One region of the Paenibacillus sp. FSL P4-0176 genome, then DNA from elsewhere that is predicted to be linked to it. Evidence: riboswitches for the same ligand, from Rfam matches in the RefSeq annotation. Region 1 holds a riboswitch; each other region holds the start of a gene.
What was found. A riboswitch is a leader RNA that binds a small molecule or an ion and turns the genes downstream of it on or off. The one in region 1 is predicted to bind thiamine pyrophosphate.
Positions count from the first base shown of each region.

Region 2: another riboswitch for thiamine pyrophosphate. It lies ahead of tenA (thiaminase II); the one in region 1 lies ahead of MKY95_RS18410 (thiamine phosphate synthase).
Region 3: another riboswitch for thiamine pyrophosphate. It lies ahead of MKY95_RS04660 (ECF transporter S component); the one in region 1 lies ahead of MKY95_RS18410 (thiamine phosphate synthase).
Region 4: another riboswitch for thiamine pyrophosphate. It lies ahead of thiC (phosphomethylpyrimidine synthase ThiC); the one in region 1 lies ahead of MKY95_RS18410 (thiamine phosphate synthase).

Region 1 is NZ_CP150242.1:4,088,465-4,091,630, reverse strand. Features, by position in the region: gene MKY95_RS18415 (ABC-F family ATP-binding cassette domain-containing protein) at 1-1,366, shown strand, start outside; TPP riboswitch at 1,442-1,551, shown strand; gene MKY95_RS18410 (thiamine phosphate synthase) at 1,778-2,440, shown strand; gene thiO (glycine oxidase ThiO) at 2,458-3,166, shown strand, end outside.
Region 2 is NZ_CP150242.1:3,726,895-3,730,060, forward strand. Features, by position in the region: gene MKY95_RS16760 (endo-1,4-beta-xylanase) at 1-936, shown strand, start outside; TPP riboswitch at 1,143-1,240, shown strand; gene tenA (thiaminase II) at 1,354-2,016, shown strand; gene MKY95_RS16770 (spore coat protein) at 2,227-2,523, opposite strand; gene MKY95_RS16775 (hypothetical protein) at 2,535-2,735, opposite strand; gene MKY95_RS16780 (zinc-dependent alcohol dehydrogenase) at 2,767-3,166, opposite strand, start outside.
Region 3 is NZ_CP150242.1:1,019,563-1,022,728, reverse strand. Features, by position in the region: gene MKY95_RS04665 (ABC transporter ATP-binding protein) at 1-914, opposite strand, end outside; gene MKY95_RS04660 (ECF transporter S component) at 915-1,508, opposite strand; TPP riboswitch at 1,738-1,848, opposite strand; gene MKY95_RS04655 (copper amine oxidase N-terminal domain-containing protein) at 2,015-2,968, shown strand; gene MKY95_RS04650 (pectate lyase) at 3,150-3,166, opposite strand, start outside.
Region 4 is NZ_CP150242.1:759,590-762,755, forward strand. Features, by position in the region: gene MKY95_RS03555 (IclR family transcriptional regulator) at 1-645, shown strand, start outside; TPP riboswitch at 795-908, shown strand; gene thiC (phosphomethylpyrimidine synthase ThiC) at 1,326-3,110, shown strand.

The DNA.
Region 1 (3,166 bases):
GACACCTAAGGTACGTTATGGATATCTGGATCAGCACACAAAGCTTACCCCAGGCAAAACTATTCGTGACGTTCTTAAAGATGCATTCCTTCCGTTGCTTGAATTAGAAAAAGAAATGATGAATATAACGGACCAGATGGCAGATGCAGATCCAGATAAGCTGGAGCAGTTGCTGGAAGAGATGGGCGATATTCAGGAACAACTGGAACAGGGCGATTTTTATCTGATTGACGTAAAAGTGGAAGAGATGGCCAATGGTCTTGGTTTGTCCGCAATTGGTCTTGATCGGGATGTCGCAGCTCTAAGTGGTGGGCAACGTACCAAGGTGCTTCTTGCCAAGCTTCTGCTTGAGAAACCTACAGCCCTTTTGCTGGATGAGCCGACCAACTATCTGGATGTAGAGCACATTGAATGGTTGTCACGTTACCTGAAGGACTACCCTCATGCGTTTCTTTTAATCTCCCATGACACGGAATTCATGAATGAAGTCGTAAATGTCATTTATCATTTGGAATTTGCCAAATTAACGAGATATGCAGCGAACTATGACAAGTTCCTCGAGATGGCTGATATGAATAAAGCCCAGCATATTGATGCGTACGAGAAGCAGCAAGAGTACATCAAGAAGCAGGAAGATTTCATTCAGCGTAACAAGGCACGTGCTTCAACTTCAGGTCGAGCGAAGAGCCGGGAGAAACAGCTGGACAGAATTGAACGTATTGATCGTCCAGATGAAGCGGCCAAACCAACGTTCAAATTCAAGGATGCCCGTGCGAGTAGCAAAACGGTCTTTGAGGGCATTGATTTTGAAATTGGATATACGTATCCTTTGCTGCCTAAGATGACAATGACAATTGAACGTGGTGAGAAAATTGCCATCGTAGGTTGTAATGGTGTGGGTAAATCGACGCTGCTGAAAACCATCTTGGGCAAAATATCTCCACTCAGTGGAAAGACCTTTTTGGGAGATTATCTCGAAACGGCCTATTTTGAGCAGGAAGTTCGTGCTGGAAATATCACGCCGATTGAGGATGTCTGGAATGAGTTTTCACATTTGACCCAGAATGAGGTCCGGGGTCATCTCGCTCGCTGCGGGTTGAAAAATGAGCACATTACCCGTCCGCTTAACATGCTGAGTGGTGGAGAGCAAGCCAAGGTTCGTCTATGCAAACTCTTGATGCGTGAAAGCAACTGGATTCTATTCGATGAGCCGACGAACCATTTGGATGTCACAGCTAAAGCTGAGTTACAGCGTGCCTTGCAAGAATTCAAGGGAACGGTGTTGCTGGTATCTCATGAACCTGATTTCTACGAGGGTTGGGTTACCAAAACATGGAATGTTGAAGAATGGTCTGAGAAAAACTAGACAATTCAAGCAACGCTTAATAGAAATGAACGGTGACAAAAAAATCCTTCTATGGTAACATAGGCTACAACTTCATATGAACACTAGGGGGGCCACACGATGTGGCTGAGATGGAAGAATGCGATTCCGGACCCTTTGCACCTGATCTGGATCATACCAGCGTAGGGAAGTGGCGAGCGCGTTTCAGTGGATGACGTGAGCAAACGGCAATTCGGAAGGATTTCAACCGTCTGCTTAACGAATTGAAACATGCAGTTGCGTGTATAACGTTATGGCTATAAGGTCTATAGCTTTATTGCACGAAATGAACTGTATGTATCAGTCAGTCATCTGGTCCTATAATTAATACGCAGCCACTCCCCTACGGGAGTGGCTTTTTTGTGTTTTCATAGCATTCACACATGGAAGGGGATGAACAGTACGGTAAGTTCTCATGAACATGTTCACGAATCATTTGAATTGCATGTTGTATCTACGGGTGTAGGGAATCAAGCATCTTTTGTAAAAGCTGCAAAGGACGTTTGGCCATGGGTGGACTACATCCATATACGAGAGAAACAATTCTCGTGGCAAGACAAGATCGGTTGGGCTGAAAGTCTGCGTAGCGTTGGCGTTCCGTCTTGTCGCATCGTTATCAATGGTTCAGAACTGCCACCACAGAATGACATCTATGGCGGTGTACATTGGGGGCAAGAGGCTATACGTAACTACAACCCTGCTGTTATAAGCAATGTCCAGCGAATTCGTCTGGGTGTATCTGTTCATTCAATCGATGAGGCAAAAATCGCTGAAGAACGGGGAGCTGATTACCTTTTCTTCGGGCATGTCTACTCAACCAACAGTAAGCCTGATCTTGAACCAAGAGGATTTTATGCTCTGGCTGAAGTGTGCTCTGGTGTCTCCATTCCTGTCATGGCAATTGGGGGCATCGAACCGGGAAACATTCACGCTATTCGCTCTGCAGGCGCACAGGGAGTCGCTGTGATCTCGAATGTATGGGCGAGCGATTCCCCGGATCGGGCTGCTGCATTATTAAGGCAGGCTATCGTTGCTACAGAAAGTTTGAGCCGCTGAATCAAGGAGATGAGAGGATGAAAAAGATCATTACTGATAGACCGGATAAGATTCATGCAGAAACGATTATTGTAGGTGGAGGCGTTGTTGGTTGTGCCATTGCGTATGAGCTTGCTTCCCGTGGACAGGATGTGATGTTGCTGGAGCGTTCGGCGATTGCGGGAGGCACTTCTTGTGCGGCGGCTGGAATGCTGGCGGCAGATAGTGAGGATTTTGCTCATCCTTTGATGGCTAAGCTCGCCAGACAGAGTAGACAGTTACTTCATGAGCAACAGGTGCTAATGGCTACACTAAGTGAGGCAGAGACTGGTCTGCAACGCCAGGGATTCCTAACTCCTTTTCGTTCATACAGTGAATTAAGTAGTTATAAGGACAATCGGAAGTCTGCGTTGTCTGCTTCTGCTGATGAGGTGTGGTGGGATCGTTCCGTTGTGCAACAGGAGGCATCATGGCTTAACAGAGATACGTATGGAGCCTACTACAGACCTTATGAGAGTGAGATTCTTCCAGTCCATCTAACGAAGGCATATGCTGAATCCGCTCAAGCATTGGGAGCGGGGGTCATTGAGGACATACAGGATATACGTGTGCAAGCAAACGAACACGGCGTGCAGGGGATCACCACATCGATCGGTGAGATGAAATGCAAACATGTCATTATAGCGGCTGGATTACAGAGTGAAGAGTTGATGAGACATGTGAATCTGAGCTTGCCTGTGTGGTCTG
Region 2 (3,166 bases), 360 kb from region 1:
GATGCAAAGGCAGATGTGAATGACAGAGTAGATATCTTTGTTGATCTCAATAATGGCAAGACCACTTCATATGAAGCAGATGACCGACACGTAATCATTAAGCGGTCGGGCAAAGCTGAGGGTGTGGAGCAGCGTTCATATCGTGTACGCGAGACAAAAGCCGGATATCAGGTTGAATTGTCCATTCCGTGGGGTGGTATCCAAGTCGGATCAGAATATGAAGCCGGATTGGATATCCGTGTGACTGATGGCGGTTCAAGTGGGACACAACCTTATAATCCACTGTACTGGAATGATAGAACACAATCTCAGGAACAGGATACAAGCAAATACGGCGTGATTCAACTCGCCCCTATGCCCAAATCTGCACAAGCTGTGCAAGGGATTGTTCAGATTGATGGGAAGAAAGACACATCATGGAATAAGGCTGCACCATTTGAAGTAAAACGGTTGAACCAGAGCGAAGGTGCAGAGGCAGTGGCTCGCGCAATGTGGTCAGGTGAGTATCTATACCTGCTGATCGACGTCACTGATCCAAACATCATTACAGATAGTATCAACCCATGGGATCAGGATTCGGTTGAGATTTTCCTGGACGAGAATCACCAGCGCACACCGTATTTTCAATATGATGATGCCCAGTTCAGAATCAGTGCAGACAATGTGGGAACCTTTGCAGGGGGTGCCTCACCTGGACGCCTTGTAAGTGCTGTGAAGAAAACAAATAAAGGATATCTCGTAGAAGCCAGAATTCATTTACAATCATTGACGCCCAAAGCAGGAAATGTTCTCGGTTTCGAGCTCCAAATTAACGACAACCAGGGCGGAGGTAAGCAGAGCGTAGCCAAGTGGAATGATACGACCAATGAGAGCTGGAGAAATACTTCCCAGTACGGAATACTCACTTTTGTCGGAAAGAACAAACTCGGGCATTAAACCATCGGCAGTAGTTGCAAGAATAGAAACCATCATAACAGTGGCTGAAACTCAACCATTGTTGTGATGGTTTTCATCGTTTACATCCGTCACCAAAGGTGATGAGGGGCGATACAATCTTCCTTGACTATATTTAACAGCCCTTGATATACTAAATGGATGTTATTTTATCTTTTATGGGAATAGGAAAGTAATCAACTACATACAACCGTTTGCGAGGGAGCCTTAACCGGCTGAGAGGGTGTTAAACCGACCTTACCTGATTTGGATAATGCCAACGTAGGGATGCAACGATGAAACACTGTACTTGGGTAGCTCATGCGAACCCCCTTGTTTTAGTGTATTTGTCTGCGAAACATCCATAGGATGTTTCGTTTTTTTGTTTTTAAATACGTACATTATGAATTGGAGGAACACATGTTGACTATTTCAGAGAGACTATATCAGGCAGCACAGCCTGTGTGGAAGGAATGTCTTGAGCATCCCTTTGTTAAAGGAATCGGAGATGGTTCCTTAACGGTTGAACAATTTCGTTATTATTTGCTGCAAGACTACTTGTACCTGTTCGATTATGCCCGCGTATTTGCACTAGGTATTGTCAAGTCGCACGACCCCAAATTGATGCAGTTTTTTAGTGAAAACGTAGATAACATCCTGAATGGTGAAATGAAAATTCATCGTTCTTATATGGAGCGATTAGGAATTACAGAGGATCATGTTTTCCAGGTAAAACCTGCCCTGAAAAATGCAGCCTATACTAACTATATGCTCTCTGTTTCCCATGCGGGTGGCATAGCAGAAGTACTTGTATCCATTCTGGCCTGCTCATGGAGCTATGCAGAGATTGGTCAAGTCCTTGCCCAAAAGCCAGGTGCAGCTGAGCATCCTTTTTACGGAGAGTGGATCACAGGATATGCTTCCTCTGAATACAACAGCAACAATCAATCCCTAGTGACGTTAACTGATAAGCTATTAGAAGGCTGTAGCGAGGGAACGTACCAACGGATGGAGGATATTTTCGTGATGTGCAGTCGCTTTGAGCTTGATTTTTGGGAAATGTCATGGAAGCTGGAGCCTTAAGTTCACTGTAGTCAATTAAAGTAGAGAGCAGCGGCCATAAACAGTCTCAGGATAGAAATAAGTAGAATACGTAAAGGAACGCTTGCAATAAGCGTGTTTCGTGACGATGCCAAAAAAAGGGCGGATAGTGTCCGCCTTTTTTCATTGTTGAAATTCTTGACACAGGGACATTTTGTTCTCTGAAGTCTCTGGCTAAAATCAAAAAGGGTGTCAGGACGGAATGTTCATAGCAGTCTGAATGTTTTTCAGATCGAGCTGAATTTGCTCTGCAATATGGTAAGGGTGGTATAAACCATGCTGCACCATGTAATTTGATATCTTTTCATGAGAATCTATGGCTTCATCGAGCTGTTTCATCAAAATTTGTTTGATTTCGGGGGTGGCACATTCGGTCACAGCCATGGCGTAGTTTCTGACACCGCTCTTGGCGTTCATCAAAAAATCCATTGCGATCACGTCATCGGTCAGCGTATTAAGACCAGTCATGTGTTCTAATATTGGGTTCATTTTTTTATCTCCTATACAGTCGCTTTAGACAGCACTCCACCGAGCTCCTGAAGCTGCTGTTGTGATAAGATCGCATCTTGTTGCAAAATTTGCTTGAGCTCCGGGTCGGTTACCAGAGCTTGCATGGTCTTGGATTTAGTCATACAAACCGTCTTGAACGCAGCTATTTCATGTACCTCGAGCATCTCATGCAAAGCGTATGTGGAATCCATTCAGATTGTCCTCCCATGTATCTATTCATATTTAAGGCTTTAAGATGACTTTAATGCAATCGTCCGTTTTTGTATCGAACACTTCATAGCCCCGTTTGGCCTCGCTGAGCGGAATGACGTGCGTAACAATGTCGCCAGGGTCCACTTTGCCAGACGTAACCAACTCGTACATGTATGGCATGTAGTGAATGACCGGAGCTTGTCCGGAACGGATATTCACGTTTCGCTGCATGATATCACCGAGCGGGAATCCGTTATAACGTCCGCCGTATACCCCAGTGACTTGAATGGTGCCACCTTTGCGAACAGCCTGAGATGCAATGATAAATGCGCTCATGGTGCCGCCTTGCAGTTTCATACCGCTGGCTAGAAATTCAAGATCGCTCATCTTGCCGTCCATTCCTACCGCATCAATGACAACATCGGCGCCG
Region 3 (3,166 bases), 3.1 Mb from region 1:
GGCTGGTAGGCGGGTGATAAAGGCGATAAGGATGAGACGTGAGATATGAGGGATATACCCGGTGTATCGGATAAGCCAGACGATCGCTGTGCTTCCAAACTTGAGATGCCGTGATCCACACACACTTGAATCTCTCCAGAAGCACTTCCCTCTTCTTGCCTAGCTGCCTGCTCTTGCTCCTCCCATATGCCTGGATACCAGATTCCATAAGCCTTCAGCTTGCCCCGTTCATCCGTAAATACCTGCTGTGCTGGCCCATCCGCCACAATCTTTCCTTCAGGTGATAACACAATGATGCGGTCGACCATATCCACAATCTCGTTTATTTTGTGTTCAACGATGATGATCGTTTTGTCACTGGCGATTCGTTTGACGGTATCCCACACCTGGGAAGTCCCCTCATCATCCAGCAGTGCAGTGGGTTCATCCAAAAACAATACCTCCGGGTCCATGGCAAGCATCGAAGCAATCGCAAGACGCTGCTTCATCCCCTGAGACATGGACTGGATCAATACACGATTCTGTTCAAAGGATAACCCCACTTGTTTCAGATAATATTCAATCAGAGCAGGCATCTCTTCACGCGGAATATTTCGGTTTTCCAGAACAAATGCGATCTCTTCATCCGTAAAGGACATACAGAACTGGGTATCCGGATCTTGAAAGACCACTCCTGCTTTGGCGGGAACCTGAATATCATCACATTTCATCGGAATCTCAACCGAACGTGGTATCAGACCGCTCAGAATTTGCAATAACGTTGATTTACCGGAGCCACTCGGGCCAAGCAACAGCACTTTCTCTCCTTGACGCACAGAAAGAGACAAGCCTTGAAATACCAAGGCTTTCTCTCCCGGGAACTTGCATCTTAGATTAGTCACACTTACCGCTTGCGAATTCTCTTCCCCGTTCATCTAATCCAGCGCCTCATAATCTTGTTTGGATACCGGTCTGAGCGAACGCGTTACACCAGTCAGTTCCAATGCTTTGGCGAGATAATAAGCGAACACTCCAGCAATCAAGATGCTTCCAATGAAGCGGAATCCGATAAATAACGTGTAGTTCCAGGCCGAGAGTGAATCAATATACCCGTACTGGTAATCCAGCAAAAGCGAAGTCGCTGCGGCTCCTATGGCTGCAAGACAGGTGACAAACAGATTGGTTTTGCGATACAAAAATGCGGCGAAGAATATCTCGGCTCCCAATCCTTGCAACAGACCGTATACAAGTGTGGACATGCCCCATTCACTACCCAGAAAAGCACTTACCGTTGATGCCGCAACTTCGGCAAGAATAGCCACGCCTGGTTTACGAATGATAACAAAAGCAAACGTGCCCGCCATAAACCACATGCCGTAGATCATCTGCTCCGCATGAACACCAAATGGTTTCATCAAGTCATATGTAGGTCCCCATATCTTGTAAATTACCCCAAACACTACTGCGATCACGATGGTTACCAGAATATCCGTTAGTTTCAATCGCTTGTTGCCTGCTGTTGTTGCCATGTTCTCTACGTCCTTCCTTTGTTCCCTGTGGGGGTTATCAAATTAAACGAAAAAGCCTCCCCGGTTCCGGGCAGGCCTTACGTACAGTGGACAATCTTCACAATGATGTATTGGATGGATGTCGGAAATACGGAATATCAACCAGCACCCCTCCGCCCTGGCAGATACACCACCACAGTTCAAAGAGGTCTGTTGTTCATCCACGTTCATTCCCACAATTCACCCTTACATATCGCAAATCCATGTTCTCTACGCTGGCATTACCCAGATCAGATGTACGGTCAGCGGCACAAGGCCACTCTCTCAGCCCAACTTCATTGAGCTCCCGGTTCACTTATTTCATTGCTTCTAATGTACATCAGATGGGTATTTGTGGCAATCCCTAGAAAAAGCATCATACTTCATTTGGGGTAACAGGGGAAAGAATCTGATGGTTCACTTTCCATAATATGAAACATTTAGGTTATGTAGTCCGTCTTAAACATTTAGAAGGGAGATTGATAGTGATGAAAGATTACAATTCTGTTTGGCAACTTAAAACATGGAAAATGGTCCTTGCCGCTTCGATACTCACCGCAGGCACGGCACCTGCCTTACTCTCATCCACTGTGGCGGAAGCCGCAACAACTAAACCTAAACCGACAGCTTATATTAACAATGTTCAAGCTCAATATGATGTTGTCATACGGCAGGGTATTACGTACGTGGCATTGACGGAGCTTCAATTCCTCGGCAACTATACGTTTGGTTACAATAACAAAACAAAAGAGATCAGCATTAGCACAGGCAGCGATAAGTATGTCCTTACACCTAACAGCAAAACAATGAAGAAAAACGGTCAGAATGCGACATTATCCTCAGCGCCGATTCTGGTGAATGGTAAAGCGATGCTTCCGCTCCGTGCCATCGGTGAAGCTTTTGGTGCCAAGGTGCAGTGGAACCAGAAGGCCAAGGAAGCCTACATTTACACTACCGACGCTACGATTGTAAAAGAATATAACAGTTCCGATCTGACTGTGGCGCGTGAAGCCGCACTGCATCTGCCACGCTTCTCTGAACTGGGACAAGCACGTCTGGACATTCGCAATCCTTTGGGTCCGGTGGATTCATCCATTGAATACATCTTTGAGCAAGGTAAAAAAGATCGTTTCTTCGTTGTTGAGGATAACGATCTGATCAGTTATTATATCCTTAAAAATGGAAGTGCACTGCTACAATGGCAGGCTAACATCAGCAAAAATGCCGGAACCATCGGTGACCTGTTCTTTATTAAAAACAAAGCCGTTGCTGAAGCAGGGACTCGTCCTTCCGTAGCAGGTCAAACACTCGTATCATTTAAGTACTCTCGCATGCTTGAAGAAACCTCTTACGAAATCATGAACAAATTGGGCTCTATTGATACCGGTTCTGTTGTCCCCGAGAAAGGCAAAGTCATCGTTGAAGTTCCGGGAGAGCAATAATTTGAGCATCCTCTATAAAACATTGCTCAGCAGAACTATACTATGACATCTGCATTACAAAGAGCGTCCCACAAAGTCATTGTAACAATGACCTTGGAACGCTCTTTTTGGCGTTATATTTTAACTTCAAATTACAAGCAGAGCTTAAACTTTTACCAACTCCAGCGATTCAATCTTCTGTCTAATATTGCGTGTTCC
Region 4 (3,166 bases), 3.3 Mb from region 1:
AGCCAGATTGGCCTGCACAAAAGTACAGTGCACCGTTTGATGGCTACGCTGGAGGATCGAGGGTTCGTGATCCGCGATGCAGCAACAGAGAAGTACCGACTTGGCATCCGAATCTGGGAGCTGTCAGCTCATATGTCCCGCAGTGATGATCCCGCTATTCTGCTGCTGCCTGCGATGGAGCGACTGAGAGATCGATTGGGGGAGACCGTGAGTCTGTACCTGCGTGATGGGAGTGAACGGATTCGTATTCAGGCGGTGCAAAGTGATCAGGCGATCCGCCGAGTTGCTCCCGTTGGTGTTAGACTCCCGCTGTCTGTGGGGGCTTCCAGCAAAGTCCTGATGGCGTTTGCCACGGACGAGGATCGTGAAGAACTGATGAACGGGCCGGAATGGCCGGTGTTTATTGATCCCGCGGTGTATTTAGCGCAGATGGGAGATATCCGGGATAACGGATATGCCACAAGTTACGAGGAACGTGAGCCGGGAGCTGCCGCGGTATCTGTACCGATTATGGATCGCAGAGGCAATATTGCAGCTGCCCTCTCGGTCTCAGGACCTGTCAGCCGACTTTCGCAGGAGACATTGCATGAATACGCACCTGTGTTGAAGGATGCTGCTACGCAAATGGGGCTCATGTTATCCTGATGTTGATGTAAGTTTTTTCTCCAATAGAGTTTGATCATTTGGAATATAAAGGTTGTTTTTATGTTCCGGTTGCGCTACTCTGTAATGGACGGCCCAGCGGGGCCAGCTTCATTGAATATGAACGGCGGCTTATGTAAGCTGCAACTAATTAACGTTACTGGGGGAGTCCGAATTGTCCGGACTGAGACGGAATCGCATGAGATTCCGGACCCTTTGCACCTGATCTGGATCATACCAGCGTAGGGAAGTAATCGGCGATATGACCACAACCACCACATGATGTGACCCTTGTAGGGCTCCGTTAAGGAGCTGCATAAAGGTGCATTATTGGTGATGGACATAAAAGTCGGTTCCTTCGGGGACCGGCTTTTTTATATACAGGGAACGGGCGATATAGCGCGGATTTTATGGGCTTCTTTTTCGATAACCTGCGGAAGTGGGCTTGGATGAGGAGGGAAGTCTTATAGATCGATGATCTGTGGCAGCCTCCGTCTGTTGTTAACTGTACATGAAAAGTGTCTCCCCTGGTCTGGTGTAGGATCGCTCTTTCTTCTCTGCATTGCGCATGATTTGGGACAGGTACGTAAGCGAGCTAATGATGAAACCAACCAAACAAGCGACGAACACTGAGGAGGAGACAAGTGAACATGAGTACAGGAAATCAAACGGGACAACAAGCGATGGAACAGGAACATAACGGTCAGCAGGTGGAAAAAGAAACAGGGGCGGCCGGACGGGTCCAGCCCTTTCCGGGCAGCCGCAAAGTCTACATTCAGGGCTCACGGCCGGACATTGCTGTACCGGAGCGTGAGATAGCCCTTCATGACACGAATACTCCCCAAGGGGTGGAGCATAACGAACCGTTGCGTGTCTACGATACGAGCGGCCCGATGACCGATCCCGCATTTCATGCGGATATCCGCGCAGGTTTGCCAGCCCTGCGCACCCGTTGGATCACAGAGCGTGGCGATGTTGAAGCTTATCAAGGCCGTACGGTTAAACCGGAGGATAACGGACTGAAGCCCGGAGGAAAGAGAGCTGGAGCCGAAGAGTACCCTGGATTACGAGGCAAACCGCTGCGAGCACAGACAGGACGCTGTGTGACTCAGATGCATTATGCGAGGCAGGGAGTCATTACGGCAGAGATGGAGTTCGCCGCTATTCGTGAAGGCGTGGAACCGGAATTTGTAAGACAGGAGCTGGCGAGTGGACGGGCCATTCTGCCATCCAACATCAATCACCCGGAGAGTGAGCCGATGTTGATTGGTCGTCATTTTCATGTGAAGATCAATGCCAACATAGGTAACTCTGCCGTATCTTCCTCCATTGAGGAAGAGGTCGAGAAGATGACTTGGGCAGTACGATGGGGATCAGATACCGTAATGGATCTGTCCACAGGCAAAAACATTCATACCACCCGGGAATGGATTATCCGTAATTCACCTGTGCCGATTGGTACGGTGCCGCTGTATCAGGCGCTGGAAAAGGTGAATGGCGAAGCGGAAGCGCTGACTTGGGAGTTGTACCGTGACACACTCATAGAGCAGGCAGAGCAGGGCGTGGACTACTTTACGATTCATGCAGGTGTATTGCTGCGTTATATCCCCATGACCGCCAAGCGAATGACAGGCATTGTGTCTCGGGGCGGTTCCATTATGGCAGCATGGTGTCTGGCGCATCATCAGGAGAATTTTTTGTATACCCATTTTGAAGAAATCTGCGAGATTATGAAAGGGTATGATGTAGCGTTTTCGCTGGGAGATGGACTTCGTCCAGGCAGTATCTACGATGCGAATGACGAAGCTCAGATGGCGGAACTGGCCACGCTTGGGGAACTGACGCAGATCGCATGGAAGCATGATGTGCAGGTGATGATCGAAGGCCCGGGTCATGTGCCGATGCATAAGATCAAGGAGAATGTGGACTTGCAGATGGAGATCTGTAAAGAAGCACCGTTCTACACACTTGGGCCGCTAACGACCGACATTGCGCCAGGATATGATCACATCACATCCGCCATTGGGGCAGCCATGATTGGCTGGTTCGGCACGTCGATGCTCTGTTATGTTACGCCAAAAGAACATTTGGGCCTGCCCAACAAGGATGATGTGCGGGAAGGGGTCATCGCCTACAAGATCGCGGCCCACGCCGCCGATCTGGCGAAGGGACATCCACGTGCCCAGCGCCGCGATGACGCATTGTCCAAAGCGCGGTTCGAGTTCCGTTGGCGTGACCAGTTCAACCTGTCACTGGACCCGGAACGTGCGCTATCCTACCATGATGAGACGCTGCCAGCAGAAGGGGCCAAAGAAGCTCATTTCTGCTCCATGTGCGGACCGAAGTTCTGTAGTATGCGCATCACGCAGGACATTCGTGCCTTTGCGGCGGACAAAGGATTGTCCGAGAATGAGGCTGTAGCTGCCGGGATGCAGGAAAAGGCCGAGGAATATCGAACACGTTCCTAAGGGAGCCAAGTGATGAAGGTTTTTTGAAGCTTTAAATTATAAATATTGATTAATGT